2 linked regions of the Amorphoplanes digitatis genome follow. The protein of the gene in region 1 interacts with the protein of each later gene in a pairwise test. Links are inferred from orthologs where the notes say so. Each region holds a gene or a part of one and is shown in the gene's direction. Other genes may lie near its edges. The genes, in order: BJ971_RS35805 and BJ971_RS19825.

What was found.
Region 2: the proteins of BJ971_RS35805 (region 1) and BJ971_RS19825 interact in binary tests that used the Escherichia coli proteins (3 or more experiments, as listed by UniProt). The link is inferred for Amorphoplanes digitatis from one-to-one orthologs.

Annotation. Positions count from the first base shown.
Region 1 is NZ_JACHNH010000001.1:8,080,643-8,090,217, forward strand. What follows is about bases 6,591-9,575. They hold BJ971_RS35805 (glutamate-5-semialdehyde dehydrogenase), read left to right. Parts: upstream 6,591-7,433; coding sequence 7,434-8,717; downstream 8,718-9,575. Other genes in these bases: proB (glutamate 5-kinase), read left to right, coding at 6,591-7,400; moeZ (adenylyltransferase/sulfurtransferase MoeZ), read right to left, coding at 8,764-9,575. Also shown: BJ971_RS35765 (pyridoxal phosphate-dependent decarboxylase family protein), read right to left, coding at 1-331; BJ971_RS35770 (MFS transporter), read right to left, coding at 342-1,649; BJ971_RS35775 (gamma-glutamyltransferase), read left to right, coding at 1,699-3,120; BJ971_RS35780 (NAD-dependent epimerase/dehydratase family protein), read right to left, coding at 3,113-4,042; BJ971_RS35785 (TetR/AcrR family transcriptional regulator), read left to right, coding at 4,145-4,819; BJ971_RS35790 (class I SAM-dependent methyltransferase), read right to left, coding at 5,128-5,925; BJ971_RS35795 (MGMT family protein), read right to left, coding at 5,925-6,227; more of proB, read left to right, coding at 6,240-6,590. UniProt on the Escherichia coli protein: Catalyzes the NADPH-dependent reduction of L-glutamate 5-phosphate into L-glutamate 5-semialdehyde and phosphate. The product spontaneously undergoes cyclization to form 1-pyrroline-5-carboxylate.
Region 2 is NZ_JACHNH010000001.1:4,517,258-4,526,846, reverse strand. Bases 2,826-5,824 are described here. They hold BJ971_RS19825 (ABC transporter ATP-binding protein), read left to right. Parts: upstream 2,826-3,813; coding sequence 3,814-4,836; downstream 4,837-5,824. Other genes in these bases: BJ971_RS19815 (hypothetical protein), read left to right, coding at 5,582-5,824; BJ971_RS19820 (DUF6232 family protein), read left to right, coding at 4,885-5,286; BJ971_RS19830 (ABC transporter permease), read left to right, coding at 3,026-3,817; BJ971_RS19835 (ABC transporter permease), read left to right, coding at 2,826-3,038. In the rest of the region: BJ971_RS19845 (serine hydrolase domain-containing protein), read left to right, coding at 1-925; BJ971_RS19840 (ABC transporter substrate-binding protein), read left to right, coding at 1,018-2,145; more of BJ971_RS19835, read left to right, coding at 2,148-2,825; more of BJ971_RS19815, read left to right, coding at 5,825-5,857; BJ971_RS19810 (DUF4331 domain-containing protein), read left to right, coding at 5,910-7,316; BJ971_RS19805 (phospholipase), read left to right, coding at 7,313-7,654; BJ971_RS19800 (AraC family transcriptional regulator), read left to right, coding at 7,692-8,693; glgC (glucose-1-phosphate adenylyltransferase), read right to left, coding at 8,698-9,589. UniProt on the Escherichia coli protein: Part of the ABC transporter complex CysAWTP involved in sulfate/thiosulfate import. Responsible for energy coupling to the transport system.

The DNA of each region.
Region 1 (9,575 bases):
GGATCAGCGACTCGGTGCCGCCGCCCGTCACGCTGCCGACGACGTCCGGCGCGGCCGTGCCCGGCCCGCCGCCGAGCAGCCGCGCGGCGGAGGTGACAAGCGCGTTCTCCATGACCAGCAGGGACGGGAAGGCGGTCGGGTCAAGGCCGTTGACGTGCGCCGAGATCGCGTACGCGGCCCGCGCCAGATCGTCCAGCCCGGCGACGGCCGGGTCGTAGACGTACGCGAAGAGCCGGCCGCCGTGCGTGGGCAGGTCGACGGTCCGCAACTCCCGCAATTCGGCGAGCACCTGGTCGGTCGGCACCCCGTTGCACGGCAAGGCTTCGATCATGGCCACGACGCTAGTCCTGGTACCGGCGCAGGAGCGTGACCGCCGCTCCGACCAGCAGGGCGGGTACCAGGGTGAAGCCGATCAGAACGCCGAGCCGGGCCGCCGAGTCCTGTGCCGCCGCCTCGCCGGTCGACGACGAGACGTAGCCGAAGAGCTGGAGGATCAGCGCGTAGATGCCCGGGCCCAGCGCCAGGCCCAGCGTCTCCCCCGCCGTCCACAGGCCGGTGAAGACGCCCGCCTGGCGGCGCCCGGTCCGCACGGTGTCGCGCTCGATCAGGTCGGGCAGCATCGCCAGGGCGAAGACCTGCTGCCCGGCGTAGCCGCAGCCGATGAGGGCGGTGAGCCCGTACACCGCCAGGGCCGGCAGGGCCGGCGACAGCAGCAGGGATAGGGCGCCGCCGGCGAAGAGCAGGGAGGCGGCGATCAGCCCGCGCCGCTTGCCGTGCCGGGCGCCGACCCGGGTCCAGAGCGGCATGACCAGCAGCGCCGGGCCGACGAAGGCCGCGAACATGAAGGTCGCGCCGGAGTCCTGCCGGATGACGTGGTCGGAGAAGTACTGGACGCCCGCGAGCATCGTGGCGATGCCGGCCGCCTGGACGATGCAGCAGAGCAGCAGCGCCCGGAACGACGAGTTGCCCGCCGCTACCCGTAGCTGCGCCCGCAGGCTCGGCTCCGGCTCGGGGGCCGAGTGGGACTCCGCGGTGCGGGTACCGAAGAAGGCGCTAAGGGCGCCCACGACGATGAGGGTGCCGACGAACGCGCCGGCCAACCGGTGGCCGGCCAGGCCGCCGCCGCCCAGGTCGACGATCAGCGGGGCCAGCGCGCCGGAGACCAGGATCCCGCAGGCCAGGACCGCGACCCGCCAGGTCATCAGCCGGGTGCGCTCGGCGTAGCCGTCGGTGATCTCGGCCGGCATCGCGACATACGGCACCTGGAAGAAGGCGAACGCGGTGGCCGCGGCGAGGAACGCGGCCGCGACGTACGCACCGGCCAGGCCGCCGGCGCCGAACGGCCCGGCGAAGATCGCCGCGAAGAGCACGGCGAGCGCGAGGCCACCGCCCAGCAGGAACGCGCGCCGGTTGCCGGTGCGGTCGGAGATCCGGCCCGCGACCGGGTTGATCAGGACGTCCCAGGCCTTCGGCAGCAGCACGAGCAGTCCGGCGACGCCCGCGGCGACACCGAGCGTGTCGGTCAGATATGGCAGAAGGAGTAGGCCCGGCACCGTCCCGAACGGCCCGGTGACCAGCGAACCCAGCGAATATCCCGTGACAACGCGGCGGGGCAGCCGTACGCCGTGCGAGGGACCGGTGACCGTCATGGACGCGGATGGTAACCATCGTTGGGCCGCTGGGCATACGCTTCGGCGAATGGAGCTTTCCCCACGGCCTACCCGGGTCGCCGCCGGGGTCGCGGCGAACCATCCGGCGACGGCGGAGGCGGGGCTGCGGATCCTCCGGGCCGGGGGCACTGCGGCGGACGCAGCGGTCGCCGCCGTGCTCGCCACCTGCGTCGCCGAGACCATTTACACCGGCCTCGGCGGTGGCGGCTTCGCCACCTACTTCGACGCGGCCAGCGGCTCGGTGACCTGCCTGGACTTCTTCGTCTCGGTGCCCGGAACGGACGGGGACCGCCAAGCCGGGCCGATGATCGCCGTCGACGTGTTCTTCGGCGGCATGCCGCAGGTCTACTCGATCGGCGGCGCCAGCGTCGCCGTGCCGGGCGTGCCGGCCGGCTGCGGCGAGGTGCACCGCCGCTGGGGCCGGCTGCCCTGGGCCGACCTGGTCGAGCCGGCGCTCGGCCTGGCCCGGACCGGAGTCGCGCTGCCGCCCGCGCACGCCCGGACGCTCGGCTCGTGCGCCCCGGCGCTCGCGCACGGCGAGGGCGCCGCGTTCTACGCACCGCGCGGGAACCTTCTGCAGGGCGGCGACCTGCTCTTCCACCCGGGGCTCGCGTCCGCGCTGGAGGGGCTCGCCGCCGAGGGGCCCGCGCTCTTCTACACCGGTTCGATCGCGTCGCTGATCGTCGACACCGTGCGGGCCGGCGGCGGCGCGCTCGGGCCGATCGATCTCGCGGCCTACCGGGTGCTGGAGACGCCGGTCGACCACGCCACGCTGGGTTCGTACCGGGTGCGGGCCCGGCACGATCTCAATCGGACGGTCGACACGATCGCCGCGCTGCCGCGCGGCCTGCCGGACCAGTCGCGACCGGCCCGGGCGGTCGCCCTCGCGGCCGCGCTGCGGGACCGCGGCCGGCAGAAGATCGGCGACACCACGAACGTCTCGGTGGTCGACACCGAGGGCAACGCCTGCGTGATCACCACGACGATGGGGCTCGGCGCCGCGGTCTGGCTGCCCGGGCTCGGCATCAACATGAACTCCATGCTCGGCGAGGGCGAGCTGATCACCGACGACCTGTCGCCCGGCGTCCGGATGTCGTCGAACATGTGCCCGCTCGTGGTCATCGACGCCGCCGGGGAGCTGGCCGTCGCCGCCGGGTCCGCGGGCGCCTCGCGGATCCGCACGGCGCTGGTGCACACGCTGCTGGGGGTGCTTGTCGACGGGGTCGACACCCCGGACGCGATCGCCCGGCCCCGCTTCCACGTGGTCGACGACACGGTCCACGCCGAGCCGGGCTGTCCCGGCGACGAGCTGGCCGCCCTGTCCGAGGCGGGCTGGATCGTGAACCAGTGGCCGGACGTGGACCACTACTTCGGCGGCGTCACGGCGGTGGGTGCCGGCGGCGCGGCCGGCGACCCCCGCCGCGACGGCGTCGGGCTGCTGCTCACATAGTCCGTGCCGCGGTTTCCTCAGCGGCGTCGGCGACCTCCCGCAGTGCCACGTCCAGGTCGGTCGCGGCGAGGCCGAACGTCTGCTGCGTCTCGGTGCTGTCCATGAGGAACGGCGCGTAGAACTGGTAGTCCATCTCCGCCAGCTCCCGGGCCATCGGGACGACCGTGCCGGCGGCGCGCATCACGAAGCGCGGCAGCGACCGGACCGCGACCGGCTTGACGCCGGCCAGCGCGCAGTAGCGGTCGGCCAGGTCACGGACGCTGAGCGCGGCCGGCGACGGCACGTGCCACGCCCGGCCCAACGCCCGCTCGTCGCCGGCAAGGGTCACCAGCGCGCGGGCCATGTCCCCGGTGTAGGTGAACGTGTGCGGCGCGTCGACGTCGACCGGCGCCCAGGCCGTGCGGCCCTTGGCGATCGCCGGGAGCAGCACCGCCGAGAAGATCGACGCGGTGCCCGCACCGATGTAGTCCGAGCCGCGGACCTCGACCGTGCGCACCCCGCTGGCCAGCGCGTCCTGCCACATCGCGATCCGGACCCGGCCCTTGCGCCCGGTCGCGGCGAGCGGCGTGCGCTCGGTCATCCGGCCGCCGGGGACCGGGCCGTAGCCGTAGAGGTTGCCGGTGATGGCCAGGACGGCGCCGGCCGCGCCCGCGGCGGTGACCATCGCGGCGGCCAGCGGCGGCCAGAGCGTCTCCCACCGGGTGTATTTCGGGTTGGCGCAGTTGTAGAGCACGGTCGCGCCGCGGGTCAGGTCGGTGAGCCGGGCCGCGTCGGTCGCGTCGGCGGCCACCCGCTCGATCAGTGGATGCTCCGGCCCGCCGCCGCTTCTGGTCACGACGCGCACGGACTCGCCCTGCCCGGCGAGCAGGCGGGCCACCGCGGAACCGACGGGGCCGGCGCCGACGATCACGTGGTTCGACATCATGTTCTCCCTTGTAAGCACTGCTCTCTGTTGAGAACAACAATCTCACCTATGCCGAAACTTGGCAAGAGCAGTGCTCTCCTTTGTGGCACACTTGCCGCCATGACCGCTGCTTCGATCCGTGCCCGGGTGCGCGCCGAGATGACCGACGAGATCAAGACCGTGGCCCGGCGCCACCTCGCCACCGACGGCGCCAACCTGTCGCTGCGCGCGGTCGCCCGCGACCTCGGCATGGCCTCGTCCGCGGTCTACCGCTACTTCGCCAGCCGAGACGACCTGCTCACGGCGCTGATCATCGACGCGTACAACGCGCTCGGCGCCGCCGCCGAGGAGTCGGCCCGCACCGGCGGCCACGCGGAGCGCTTCCTGGCGCTCTGCCACACGGTCCGCGACTGGGCGCTGGCCAACCCGCACGAGTGGGCGCTGATCTACGGCAGCCCGGTGCCCGGCTACCAGGCGCCGCGGGACACCGTCGAGCCCGCCATCCGGGTCATCCTGCAGGTCGGGGCGATCGTGCACGACGCAACCCTGGCCGGCGACGTCGAGGCCGGTGAGCCGATCACCGGCCCGCTCCTCGCGGAGCTGGAGGTCGTCGCCGAGCACACCTCGCCGGGCGCGCCGCCGCAGCTTGTCGCGCGCAGCATGGGCGCCTGGATCCACCTGTGCGGCGCGATAAGCGCTGAGCTGTTCGGGCAGCTCAACAACACGATCGACCAGCGCCGGGAGTTCTTCGAGCTCCAGATGCGCGGCGAGGCCGCCGCGATCGGGTTCCGCTAGATGGGTGGCGCGTGGTGATGTTCGGGGTTCGGTTGCGGTGGACGGGTGGGGCCGGGGGTGACCACGCACGGCTGGTGGAGCGTTTTTACGCTCGTGCGTGGTCACCCCCGGCCCCACCCTTGCATGGGGGGTCCGTTGCGGTGGGGTGTTGGTTCCTCGCTGGTGGGTGCGTGGGTGGGCTTTTGCGTGCACCTTGCGGTGGGTGGTCTGGCTGCCGCGCGGTGGGCTCGGCAGGGGGTTTGGTCGGGCGGGCCGGGGTGGGTGGTGGGTCAAGCGGACGTACCTTGCCGGTCGCGGTCAGCGGATAGCTAGGGGCGTCTGGCGTGGACGACGTGGCCGCCCGGGGTGTCCCGGGGGACGTCGGGCCGGCCGAACCAGCGGGCCGCGAGCTCGGCGGGGCCGAGGTCCTCGATCTCGCCGAAGCCCCGGGCGCGCAGTTCGGCGGCGAGGTCGTCCGGCATGAAGTAGGTCTGCCACGGCTCCCCGATGCGCGCCACGCGCGCCGCGCGGGCCTCCAGGGCTGCCCTCCGCTCGGGCGACATCGACGACGGCGGCATCGCGTAGTCGAAGACGACCTCGGCCCGCTCGGTCGCCGCGATCACGTCGAGCGTCTCGTCGAAGCCCGCCCGGGTCAGGTATGGCACCACGCCGAGCCAGAGGAAGAACGCGCCCGGCTCGGCCGTGAGCCCCAGCTTCCCGGTCTCGAAGTCCACCGGCACGTACGTCACGGTCTCCGGCACCGCGATACCGGCCTCGGCCAGCCGCTGCCGCTTGTACGCCTGGGTGTCCGGGTGGTCGACCTCGAAGACGCGCAGCTCCGGCCACGGATTGCGGTACGCGAACGTGTCCAGCCCCGCGCCGAGGACGAAGAGCTGCCGGGTGCCGTTGCCGACCGCGACGGCCAGGGCGTCCTCGGCGAACCGGGTCCGCGCGGCGATGAACAGGCGCATGGCCCGCCGCCCCGGCGCCTCCTCGGCGTCCGGCGGCACGCCCAGGATGCGCACGGCCAGCGGATCCGAGAAGATCTCGCCGCCCTCGATGAGCTGATGGGCCGCCCGGTAACGGGCCGCGCTGAAGGCCGTCCGGCTCGGCTGTCCCGTCTCCATCAGGGCAGCCAGCTCGCGCGGGCCATGTCCACGTGTTCGCCCTTCATCGGCACGCCCTCGCTGAGCAACCGCTGCCGCGCCTCCTGCTCGTGACCCGGCGGCGTCCGCCCGGCGCTGTTGACCACCCGGTGCCACGGTACGCCGCCGCCGTGCCGCGCCATGATCGAGCCGATCTGCCGCGCCGAGTTGCGGCCCGACCGCTCGGCCAGCGCGTCGGCGACCGCCCCGTACGACATGACCTTGCCCTCGGGGATGCTCTCCACGAGCCGGAGGACCTCTTCCACGTACTCCTGCGGTGTCACCGGCGCCACGATATGGGATCTCACCCCGGCCGAACAGCGCCCGGCGAGCAGAATGGGCGGGTGCGTGAACAGGTGACCGGTGCCCGGCGGGTCGTGGTGAAGGTGGGTTCGTCCTCCCTGACCACCGCGGCCGGCGGAATCGACGAGCAGCGGATGGACGCCCTCGTCGACGTGCTCGGCGCGCTGGCCACGCAGGGCCGGGAGGTCGTGCTGGTCTCCAGCGGCGCCATCGCCGCCGGCCTAGCCCCGCTCAAGCTGCGCCGGCGCCCGCGCGACCTGGCCACCCAGCAGGCCGCGGCCTCGGTCGGCCAGGGCCTGCTGATGGGCCGTTACACGGCGGGCTTCGCCCGGCACGGGCTGACCGTCGGGCAGGTGCTGCTCACCGTCGACGACGTGACCCGGCGCGCGCACTACCGCAACGCCTACCGCACGCTGCGCAAGCTGCTGGACCTCGGCGCGCTGCCCATCGTCAACGAGAACGACACGGTCGCCACCGACGAGATCCGGTTCGGCGACAACGACCGGCTCGCGGCCCTGGTTGCCGCCCTGGTCCACGCCGACCTGCTGGTCCTGCTCTCCGACGTGGACGCGCTGTACACCGGCAGCCCGTCCTCCCCCGGCGCCCGCCGGGTGTCGGTGGTGCACAGCGACGCCGACCTGGCGGACATCTCCGTCGGCACGCCGGGCGCCTCCGGAGTCGGCACCGGCGGCATGGTGACCAAGGTGGAGGCGGCCCGGATCGCGACCGGATTCGGCATCCCGGTGGTGCTGACCGCGGCCGGCCTCGCGGGCCCCGCCCTGGACGGCGCCGAGATCGGCACGCTGTTCCACGCGGCCGAGCGCCGCCCGACGGCCCGGCTCTTCTGGCTCGCGCACGCGACCTCCCCGCGCGGGCGGCTGCACCTGGACCCGGGCGCGGTGGCGGCGGTCGTGGCGCGGCGCAAGTCGCTGCTGCCGGCCGGGATCACGGCGGTGGACGGCTCGTTCGCGGCCGGGGATCCGGTCGACCTGGTCGACGCCGGCTCGGGCGCGCCGGTGGCGCGCGGCCTGGTGAACTACGACGCGGTGGAGCTGCCGGCGCTGCTGGGGCGCTCGACGCCGGAGCTCGCGGCGGCGCTCGGCCCGGGCTACGAGCGCGAGGTGGTCCACCGCGACGACCTGGTCCTGCTGTGACCGTGCGTGATTTCGCCGGACTTCCGGTGCAGGATTGAGCCGTCGCCGTCAGCCCGGCGGGTACAACGAGGAGTCGAGATGACCGTGCTTGCGCAGGCCTCCGACGCGCGGGTCGCCGCCGTCGACCTGGCCGCCGCCACCCGCGCCGAGAAGGACGCCGCGCTGCTGCTGATGGCCGACCGGCTGGTCGAGCGCGCCGACGACATCGTCGCCGCGAACGCCGTCGACGTGGCGAACGCCCGTACCGGTGGATCGTCCGAGGCGATGATCGACCGGCTGACGCTGACCGGCGAGCGGGTCGCCGCGATGGCCGACGGCCTGCGGCAACTCGCCGCGCTGAACGACCCGGTCGGTGACGTGGTCCGGGGATCGAAGCTGGCCAACGGCCTCGAGCTGCGCCAGGTCCGTGTCCCGTTCGGGGTGGTGGGCATCATCTACGAGGGCCGGCCGAACGTGACAGCGGACGCCGCGGGCATCTGCCTCAAGTCCGGCAACTCGGTGCTGCTGCGCGGCTCGGGCTCGGCCATGAGCTCGAACGCGGCGATCGTGTCGGTGCTGCGCAAGGCGGTCGCGGACGCCAACCTGCCGGCGAACGCGATCCAGCTGCTTGACGCGTCGACCCGCGACTCGGTGAAGGAGCTGATGCGGGCCCGCGGCCTGGTCGACGTCCTGATCCCCCGCGGCGGCGCCTCGCTGATCAAGACCGTGGTCGAGGAGTCGACGGTTCCGGTGATCGAGACGGGCGTCGGCAACTGCCACGTGTACGTGGACGAGGGCGCGGACCTGGAGAAGGCGCTCGGGGTGGTGCTGAACTCGAAGACCCAGCGGCTGTCCACCTGCAACACGGCGGAGTCGCTGCTGGTGCACGCGTCGATGGTCGAGTCGTTCCTGCCGATGGTGATCGAGGAGCTGGTGGCGGCCGGCGTTACCGTGCACGGCGACCCGCGGGTGGCCGGCTTCGACGGCGTCGTACCGGCGACCGAGGAGGACTGGGGCACGGAGTACCTGTCGGCGGACATCGCGGTCGCGGTGGTGGACTCGCTGGACGACGCGCTGGACCACATCCGCCGCTACGGCACGGGCCACACCGAGGCGATCGTGACCGAGAGCGTCGTGTCGGCCCGCCACTTCGCGGCCCGGGTCGACGCGGCGGCCGTCATGATCAACGCGTCGACGCGCTTCACCGACGGCGGCGAGTTCGGCTTCGGCGCGGAGATCGGCATCAGCACCCAGAAGCTGCACGCGCGCGGCCCGATGGGCCTGCCCGAGCTGACCTCGACGAAGTACATCGTCACCGGCAACGGCCACACCCGCTGAACCACGACGGCCGCCGTCCCGCAGCTGCGGGACGGGCCGTTCGGCTCTAGTACGACGGCAGCGACGGGTCCACGGTGTTGACCCACGACACGATGCCGCCCTGCACGTGCACGGCGTCCTTGAAGCCCGCCGCCTTCAGCGCCGCGAGGGCCTCCGCCGAGCGCACGCCGGACTTGCAGTGCAGCACGATCTGCCGGTCCTGCGGGAAGCGGGACAGCGCACCGCCGGACAGGATGTCGCCCTTGGGGATCAGCGTCGCGCCCGGGATGCTGACGATCTCGTACTCGGCGGGCTCGCGGACGTCGACAAGGAACACGTCCTTGCCCGTGTCCATCCAGTCCTTGAGCTCGCGCGCGGTGATCGTCGCGTTCAGGGTGGCCTCCTGCGCCTCCTCGGAGACCGCGCCGCAGAAGTCCTCGTAGTCCTCGAGCAGGTCGGTGACCGTCGGGTTCTCGCCGCAGAGCGCGCACGCCGGGTCCTTGCGGACCCTGACCTTGCGGTACTCCATCTCCAGGGCGTCGTAGACCATCAGCTTGCCGACCAGCGGCTCGCCGATGCCCGTGATCAGCTTGATCGCCTCGTTGACCTGGATCGAGCCGATCGACGCGCAGAGCACGCCGAGAACGCCGCCCTCGGCGCAGGACGGGACCATGCCGGGCGGCGGCGGCTCCGGGTAGAGGCAGCGGTAGCAGGGGCCGTGCTCCTCCCAGAACACGGACGCCTGGCCGTCGAAGCGGTAGATCGAACCCCAGACGTACGGCTTGCCGAGCAGCACCGCGGCGTCGTTGACCATGTAGCGGGTCGCGAAGTTGTCGGTGCCGTCGACGATCAGGTCGTAGCCGCCGAAGATCTCCTTGA
Region 2 (9,589 bases), 3.6 Mb from region 1 along the record:
CGCCGTCACCATGGGCGCCGCACACCTGGTCCTCGCGCTGCTGGTGCAGGACGGCCTCGTCGGCGTCGCCCGCTCGGTGCGGCACTACTGGCCGCAGTTCACCAGCGATGTCACAGTGCGGGAGCTGCTACAGCACCGGGCCGGGCTGATCGGGGTGGACGGCGGATTCGGGCCGCGCGAGGTCGCGGACGACCGGATCATCGCCGAGCGGCTCGCCAAGCAGCGCCCGTACTGGACCCGCGGCGCGGGCTACGGCTATCACGTGCTGGTCATCGGCGCGCTCGCCGGCGAGATCGTCCGGCGGGTCACCGGGCGCTCGCTCCAGCAGACCTACGAGCAGCGCGTCCGCGCGCCGTACGGCGTCGACCTGTACCTCGGGCTGCCCGAGTGCCTCGAGCCGCGGTACCGCCCGATCCGGCCGGCCGTCGTGCGGGAGCCGCCGCCGGACCCCGCGAGCCTGGCCGGCATCGCGCTCAACCGGCACGCCGACCCGCCGACCGACCTCGTCGCGTTCGCGAACAGCCGGACGGTGCGCCGCCTCGGCCAGGCCTCGGCGGGCGGAGTGGCTAGCGCGCGGGGCGTCGCCCGGCTGTATGCTGCGGCACTGTCGGGTGTGGACGGAATCGCGCCACTTCTGCATCCGCGGACGATCACGGAGTTCGGCACCGCAGGCGGGCCCGCACGGGACCTGCTGACCGGTGCCACCGGCAACCGCTTCGGCCTCGGCTTCGAGGCCCTGACCACGATCTATCCCTTCCTCGGCCCGGCCGCGCTCGGACACTCCGGCGCGGCCGGTTCGCTCGGCTTCGCCGACCCGCGCAGCGGCGTCGCGTACGGCTACACCCGGGACCGGTTCGCCCCACCCGGCGGGGCGGCGGAGAACGACCAGCTCGCGGCGGCTGTCATTCAGGCAGCCGACGGCTGATCTTCGCCCGCCGCCCGCCGGAGATCCACCCGGCACCCCCAAGATCGGCAACGCGGTGCCGTCCCTGTCGGCACCGATGGATGGAGGATCAAGTGCGTACCCTTGCCCGCACCGCCGCGGCCCTGGTGGCGGTCACGACTTTCGCCGGAACCGCGGCCTGCTCGCCGCCCGAGAAGGAGAGCGCCGGCTCCGGCACCGCCGCCGCGACGGCGACCAGCGCCGCCGACCTGGGCGGCATGGACGCGCTGGTCGCGGCCGCCAAGAAGGAGGGCGAGCTCAACGTCATCGCCCTGCCGCCGGACTGGGCGAACTACGGCGAGATCATCAAGGCCTTCGGCACCAAGTACGGCATCAAGGTCAACTCGGCGCAGCCGGACGCCTCCAGCCAGGACGAGATCAACGCCGCCGACCAGCTCAAGGGCCAGGACAAGGCGCCCGACGTGTTCGACCTCGGCAGCGCGGTGGCGACCGCCAACGTCGCCAAGTTCGCCCCGTACAAGACGGCGACCTGGGCCGAGATCCCGGACGCGCTCAAGGACGCGAACGGTACCTGGACCAACGACTACGGCGGCTACATGTCGATCGGCTACGACGCCGGCAAGGTGCCAGCGCCGTCGGGCGTCGCCGACCTGCTCAAGCCCGAGTACAAGGGCAAGGTCGCGCTCAACGGCGACCCGACACAGGCCGGCGCCGCGTTCGCGGGCGTCATGATGGCCTCCCTGGGCAGCGGCGGCTCGGCCGACGACATCGCACCCGGCGTGGACTTCTTCGCCAAGCTGAAGAAGGCGGGCAACTTCCTGCCGGTCGACCCGACGCCGGCGACGGTCGAGTCCGGCCAGACGCCGGTCGTCATCGACTGGGACTACCTCAACGTCGCGCAGGGCACCAAGCTCAAGGGCAAGCTGGACTGGAAGACCCTGGTGCCCGCCAACGCGGTGCTCGGCTCCTTCTACGTGCAGGCGGTCAGCAAGGACGCGCCGCACCCCGCGGCGGCCCGGCTCTGGCAGGAGTTCCTCTACTCCGACGAGGGCCAGAACCTCTGGCTCAAGGGCGGCGCCCGGCCCGTGCGCGCCGACGCGATGCAGAAGGCGGGCACCATCGACGCGGCCGCGTTCGCGGCGCTGCCGAAGGTGGACGGCACCCCGGTCTTCCAGACCGAGGCGCAGACCACCAAGGCCAAGGAGTACCTGGCGGCGAACTGGGCGAAGGCCATCGGCTGAGAATGGCCACCGTCTCCGACCGCCCGGACCCGCCGGCCGCCAAGCCGCGGGTCCGGGCGGGCAGCCTGCTCGGCACCGTCCCGTTCCTCGCCTACGTCGCGGTCTTCCTCATCATCCCCACGCTCGTCGTCGTGGTCGGCGCGTTCGCCGGCGACGGCGGCTTCACCTGGTCGAACGTCGCGGCGCTCGGCGAGGGGTACATCCTGGACGCGTTCGCCCGCAGCGTCGCGCTGTCCGCGGTCACCGCCGCGATCGGCGCGGTCCTCGGCGCCGTGCTCGCCTACGCCCTGGTCACGGCGCGCCCCGGCGGGCCGCTGCGGCGCGTCGTCACCGCCGCCTCCGGTGTGCTGGCCCAGTTCGGCGGCGTCACCCTGGCGTTCGCCTTCATCGCGACGATCGGCCTCTCCGGCTTCGTCACCGTCTTCCTGCGCGACCACCTCGGCATCGACCTGTACGCCGGCGGCGTCTGGCTCTTCGAGCTGCCGGGGCTCGCGCTGGTGTACACCTACTTCCAGGTGCCGCTGATGGTCATCGTCTTCCTGCCCGCGCTGGACGGCATCCGCCCGCAGTGGCGCGAGGCGACCGAGAGCCTCGGCGGCTCCACCTGGCAGTACTGGACCCGGGTCGCCGGGCCGCTGCTCGCACCCGCGTTCCTCGGTTCGGCGCTGCTGCTCTTCGCCAACGCCTTCTCCGCGTACGCGACGGCGGCCGCCCTGGTCAGCCAGGGCAACCCGATCGTGCCGCTGCAGATCCGCGGCGCCCTGACCAGCGAGGTCGTCCTCGGCCAGCAGAACCTGGGCAAGGCGATGGCGCTCGGCATGGTCGTCGTGGTCGCCGTGGTGATGACCGGCTACACCCTGCTGCAACGGCGGACCGCGCGATGGCTGGGCTGAGGGCGCGCCGGGCACGCCGGCAACGCGTGTTCCGCTGGGCCGTGCTGAGCGTGGCGGGCGTCTTCTTCCTGCTGCCGCTCGTCGCGATGCTGGAGTTCAGCACCCGCGACGGCGGGACGTGGTCGCTGCTGGCCGACTGGCCGCGCCTGGCCGCGACCTATCCGGACCTGGCCGAGGGCATCCTCGCGTCGCTGGGCCTGGCGGCGCTCACCACGCTGCTGATGCTGGTGCTGCTGGTGCCGACCGCGATCTGGGTCCGGCTGCGCCTGCCCGGCATGCGGCCGCTCGTCGAGTTCCTCTGCCTGCTGCCGCTGACCATCCCGGCGATCGTGCTGGTGGTCGGGCTCGCCCCGGTGTACGCCTGGGTCAACTACCTGATCGGCGGCTCGTCGCTGACGCTGACCTTCGCGTACACGATATTGGTTCTGCCCTATGCCTATCGGGCGATCGACGCCGGGCTGTCCGCGATCGACGTCCGCACGCTCGCCGAGGCCGCCCGCGGCCTCGGCGCGGGCTGGACGACCGTGATGGTGCGGGTGGTGCTGCCGAACATCCGCTCGGCGGTGCTCTCCGCGGCGTTCCTGACCGTGGCGCTGGTGCTCGGCGAGTTCACCATCGCGTCGCTGCTGAACCGCACCAACCTGCAGGTCGCGATCAATCTGCTCGCCAAGAGCAGCGCCACGATGAGCGTCGCGGTGTCGCTCGCCGCGCTAATTCTCGCGTTCGTCCTGCTCCTGCTCCTGTCCCTGTTCGGCGAAAGTAGAAGGGCACGGCGATGAACGGCGTCGCGGTACACCTCGATGGCCTGCGCCGCAGTTTCGGCGCCGTGCACGCCCTCGACGGGTTCTCGCTGAAGATCGAGCCCGGCGAGCTCGTCGCCCTGCTCGGCCCGTCCGGCTGCGGCAAGACCACCGCGCTGCGCATCCTGGCCGGGCTCGAGGACGCCGACGGCGGCCGGATCCTGGTCGGCGGCCGCGACATCGGCGGCCTGCCGGCCAACCGCCGCGACATGGGCATGGTGTTCCAGGCGTACAGCCTCTTTCCGCACCTGACCGCGCTGGAGAACGTCCAGTTCGGCCTCAAGCTGCGCCGCCGCGCGTCCGGCGACCGGGCCGCGCGGATGCTCGACCTGGTCGGCATCTCCGCGCACGCGGCCCGCTACCCGCATCAGCTCTCCGGCGGGCAGCAGCAGCGGGTCGCGCTGGCCCGGGCACTCGCCATCGAGCCGCAGGTGCTGCTGCTCGACGAGCCGCTGTCCGCCCTGGACGCCAAGGTCCGGGTGCAGCTGCGCGACGAGATCCGGCGGATTCAGACCGAGGTCGGCACCACCACCCTGTTCGTCACCCACGACCAGGAGGAGGCCCTCGCGATCGCGGACCGGGTCGGCGTGATGCGCGCGGGCCGCCTCGAACAGCTGGCCGGGCCGGCCGAGGTGTACCTGCGCCCGGCGAACGCGTTCGTGGCGGACTTCGTGGGCCTCAGTAACCGGCTGCCGGGCCGCCTCGACGGCGACGCGGTCTCGGTGCTGGGCACGCGCCTGCCGCTGGTCCGGCCCGCGTCGGGCGGGCCGGAGGTCACCGCCCTGGTACGCCCGGAATCGGTCGACGTCGTGCCGGACGCCGACGGCACCGGGCGCGTGGTGTCCACGACGTTCCTCGGCCCGACCAGCCGGGTCACCGTCGCCGTGGGGGAGACCCTCGTGGTCGCCCAGGTGACCGGCGAGCGGCTCGCGGGACTGACCGTCCACACGCCGGTCCGGGTCGACCTGCGGCCGGTGCCCGTAGCGCTCGAGACCTGAACGCTCAGTAGGATGGCGATCACGTTGCGCTGCTTGCTCTACTGACATGTGCGCACCTATTACCGCGGCCCCGACGCGGCCGTCACCGAGGAGCTGTTCATCTGGCAGTCCGGTCCGGTGCGCACCTTCGTGCTCGTGGACCTGCGCGACGTCGGCCGGGTCGAGCAGGAGGCGAGCCGCCTCGGCCGGGTCATCGCCGCCCTGCTGCTGGCCGTCGCCGGCGGGGTCTGGGTGCAGCTCGCGCTGCCGGGCCGCTGGTACGCCGGCGTCGGCGCGCTGATCGCCGCGCTGGCGATCCTCGTCTGGCCGCCGCGCACCCGCCGCTGGATGCTGAGGGCGGCGTACCGCGGCGACGAAGTCACCCTCTACAGCTCGGTGGATCCCCGGGTCTTCAACCAGGTGACCCGGGCGCTGCGCCGGGCCATGGAGGACGCCCGCCTGGGGCGCTGACCGATTTCGGTCGCCGGCCGCGCGCGCCCGTCGCAGGCCTGCGAAAATCCCGGTCCGAATGCGACGCGTGATCGTGTCGTCACTCGGATTGATCTTCGTGCGCGAACCGGTCATCCGGGATCTGAGCTGCGAAAACACGCCTCGGAACCGGTACGGAATCTTTTCTGGGAAATTGCTTTGAACTACTGCGGTGGCGGCTTCGTACTGATGGCTGTCGACGACGTTTGTCCCGGGCAATACCCCCGAAACGCGCGACCGGCGGGAGACCGCCGGGGCGTTTGACGAAAGGCCGAGCATGAGTCGTGTCCACTCCGGCACACGGGCGTTCAGTCGCCTCACGCGCCGTCGGGTCCTTATCGCCGCCACCGTCGGCGTCGGCGTCTCCGCCGCAGGCGTGGCCGGGCTGAGCGTCGCCGGTGAGAAGGGCGGCTCGAACGACAGCGAGCCGCTGGTGCTGTCGCTGCGCGACGCGAAGAAGGGCACGTTCGACGTGTTCTCCGGCGGTTCCAGGGTCACCCTGACCGACAAGAAGCTCGCCGAGAAGCTCCTCAAGGCAGCCAAGCGCGGCTGAGCCGCTTCCTCGCCCGGTAGGACCCCCGATTCCTGAGTAAGGAAGAAGACTCATGTCATCGCACCGCGAAGCGCCGGAGATCAGCAAGGACCCGGTGGCCGACAGCGCCGACCTGTACGCGTTCGTCAGCCCGGACCACCCGGACACCGTCACCCTGATCGCCAACTACGTCCCGCTCCAGCTTCCCGCGAGCGGACCGAACTTCTTCGAGTTCGGCGACGACGTGCTCTACGAGATCCACGTCGACAAGAACGGTGACGGGCGTCCCGACCTGACGTACCAGTTCCGCTTCCGCACCGAGCTGCGCAACGACCGGACGTTCCTCTACAACACCGGCCCGATCGAGTCGCTTGACAGCGAGAACTGGAACCGGCGGCAGTTCTACTCGGTGACCCGGGTCGACGCCAGCGGCAAGCACACCGTGCTCGCGGAGAAGCTGCCCTGCCCGCCCTGCAACGTCGGTCCGCTGTCGATCCCGGACTACGACAAGCTGGCCGCTGACGCGGTGCACAAGCTCAAGACCGGCGAGAAGGTCTTCGCCGGCCAGCGGGCCGACCCGTTCTTCGTCGACCTCGGCGCGATCTTCGACCTCGGCACGCTGCGGCCGTTCCAGGACAAGCACCTGGTCGGGCAGAAGCTGTTCAACTACGCCGGCAAGGCGGTCAACGCCACCGACAAGATGAACGTGCACAGCATCGCCATCCAGCTGCCGCTGCACTACGTGCGCCGCGACGGCAAGAAGAAGGTCCGCGGCCGCGACCCCGAGGCGGTCATCGGCGTGTGGACCTCCGCGAGCCGCCGCCAGGTCCAGGTCCGGCACGGCCGCAAGAACGACGACGTGTACGTGGGCCCGCAGGTGCAGGTCTCCCGGCTCGGCAACCCGCTGTTCAACGAGGTCATCGTGCCGATGGCGCAGAAGGACCTGTGGAACAGCCTGCCGCCGAGCGAGGACAAGCGCTTCGCCGAGTTCGTCGAGCAGCCGGAGCTGGGCGGGCTGCTGCCGGTGCTCTACCCGGGCCTGTTCGACAACCTGGCCGAGCTCAACAAGGCCAAGACGCCCCGCGCCGACCTGGTCGCGATCCTGCTCACCGGCATCCCCGACGGGCTCATCGACAACTTCCAGAACAACACCGGCACGGTGCAGGCCGACATGCTGCGGCTGAACACGGCGATCCCGCCCACCACCAAGGACGCCAACGCGTTCGGCATCCTCGGCGGTGACCTGGCCGGCTTCCCGAACGGGCGCCGCGTCGCCGACGACGTCGTGTCGATCTCGCTGCGCGCGATCGCCGGCGTGACCGTCCCGCTGGTGGACGAGAAGTTCACCCCGGACGACGCGGCCGCGCTGGTCGAGCAGGGGCTGTCGGCCAAGGACGCCAGCTCGAAGCTGCTGAAGAACTTCCCCTACCTCGGGGTGCCGTTCGACGGCTTCAACAACCCGGAGCCGGAGGACAAGTGAGCGCGGGCGCCCATCATCACCACACCCTCGACCCCTCCGGTCAGGGAACGGTGGTGCTCAACATCGGCCGTGGCATCGGCGCGCTGGTCATTCACACCCCGGGCAGCCTGCACGGGCACGAGATCGAGGTCAGCCCGGTCGGCGAGCCGGACCGGCGCACCCACGCCGCGGTCCGTGCCCGGTACGTGCGCGACGGCGTCCTGTTCAGCGTCGTCATCGACAGCCTCGCCGAGGGGCGCTACGTCGTGTGGCGCGATCCGGACACGGCGCTGGCCGAGGTGGAGGTCCGCAGCGGGGCCGTCACCGAGTACGAATGGCCGGTGCCCGCAAAAGTGTGAGCGGCGTTCGCCGCCTCTGCCGGTCTAGGGTGACCTGATGGACACGGCAGGGGCGGTCGGCCAGGAGCCCGTTGCGGAGACACCGGGCGGGGACATCGCGGTCCACTCCAGCCTGCGCACCCGGGACGTGGACGAGGCGCGCGCGTTCTGCCGCCGGATGTACTACGGGCCGATCGAGGTGACGCCGACCGGCAGCCTCGAGACCTTCGCGTTCTCCGGCGAGGTCGTGCAGCTCGGCCCGGTCACGATCGGCGAGATCAGCTACGGCGCGGAGATCTGCCTGGCCAGCGGCTCCCTCGAGACGGCATACCACGTGCTGGCGCCGCTGACCGGCGGCGTGCACGTGCGGCACGGCGGCGCCGCGACGACGGCGGACCCGAGCCGGGCGGCGGTGTTCCGCCCGGTCGGCGACATCGACCTGCGCTGGTCGGCGGACTGCCGGCTGATCAGCGTCAAGGTGGACCGCCTGGCCCTGGAGCGCGAGCTCGGCCTGATCCTGCCGCCGGGCGCGACGTTCGGCGTCGCGGGCGGCCCGGGCCGCTCCTGGCTGGCCCTGATCCGCCTGCTGCACGCCGAGGCACGCCAGGCGGACGGCCTCAGCCTGCTGCCGCAGCTGCTGCGCCAGTGGCGCGAGCTGGCGGTCAGCGGCCTCGCACAGGCCGTCGAGCACCCCTACGTGGACGGCACGCCCGCCCGGCCGACGGCGCGGCGCCCCCGCACGGTCAAGCGCACCCTCGACGCGATGCACGCCGAGCCGGGCCGCCCCTTCACCGCGGCCGAGCTGGCCGCCATCGCGGGCGTGGGCATCCGGGTGCTTCAGGAGTCCTTCCGCCAGCACGTCGGCGTGCCGCCGCTGACCTACCTGCGCCGCCTGCGGCTGGAGCGGGTGCACGCCGAGCTGAGCCGGGCCGGCCCGGACCAGCTCAGCGTGAGCGAGGTGGCGACCCGCTGGGGCTTCACCCACCTGGGCCGCTTCGCCGGCGCCTACCGGGAACGCTACGGCGTCTCGCCGTCGCAGACGCTGCGCGACGGCTATTGAATGCTCAGAGCTCGATCAGCTGGCCCTTGCCGACCACGACGATCCCGGCGTCCGAGACGGTGTAGCGCTTGCGGTCGCGGTCCAGGTCGACGCCGATCTCGGCGCCTTCCGGGATGATCACGTTCTTGTCGATGATCGCGTTGCGGACCACCGCGCGGCGGCCGACCTGCACGCCCTCCATCAGGACCGAGCCCTCCACGTGGGACCAGGAGTTCACCCGCACGTTCGGCGAGACCACCGAGCGCTCGACCAGGGATCCGGAGATCACCACGCCGGGGGAGATCATGGACTCGACCGCGCGGCCCAGGCGGTCGTCGCTGCCGTGCACGAACTTCGCCGGCGGCCAGGAGCCGTAGTTGGTGAAGATCGGCCAGTCCATGTTGTAGAGGTTGAAGACCGGCTCGGTCGCGGTCAGGTCCATGTGCGCCTCGTAGAACGAGTCGAGCGTCCCCACGTCGCGCCAGTAGCCGCGGTCGCGTTCGGTGCTGCCCGGCACGTCGTTGTCGCGGAAGTCGTAGACGTTTGCTTCACCGCGTTCTACCAACATCGGTATGATGTTGCCGCCCATGTCGTGCTTGCTGTCCGGGTTCTGCGCGTCGGCGGTGACCGCCTCGCACAGCGCCCGGGTGGTGAAGACGTAGTTGCCCATCGAGGCGAAGATCTCGTCCGGTGCGTCCGGCAGGCCCTCGACGTCGACCGGCTTCTCGCGGAACGCGCGGATCCGCTTGCCGTCCGCGCCGACGTCGATGACGCCGAACTGGTCGGACATCGACCTCGGCTGGCGGATGCCGGCGACAGTCACCGACGCGCCCGAGGCGATGTGGTCGTCGACCATCTGCTTCGGATCCATGCGGTAGATGTGGTCCGCGCCGAAGACGATGACGTAGTCGGGGCGC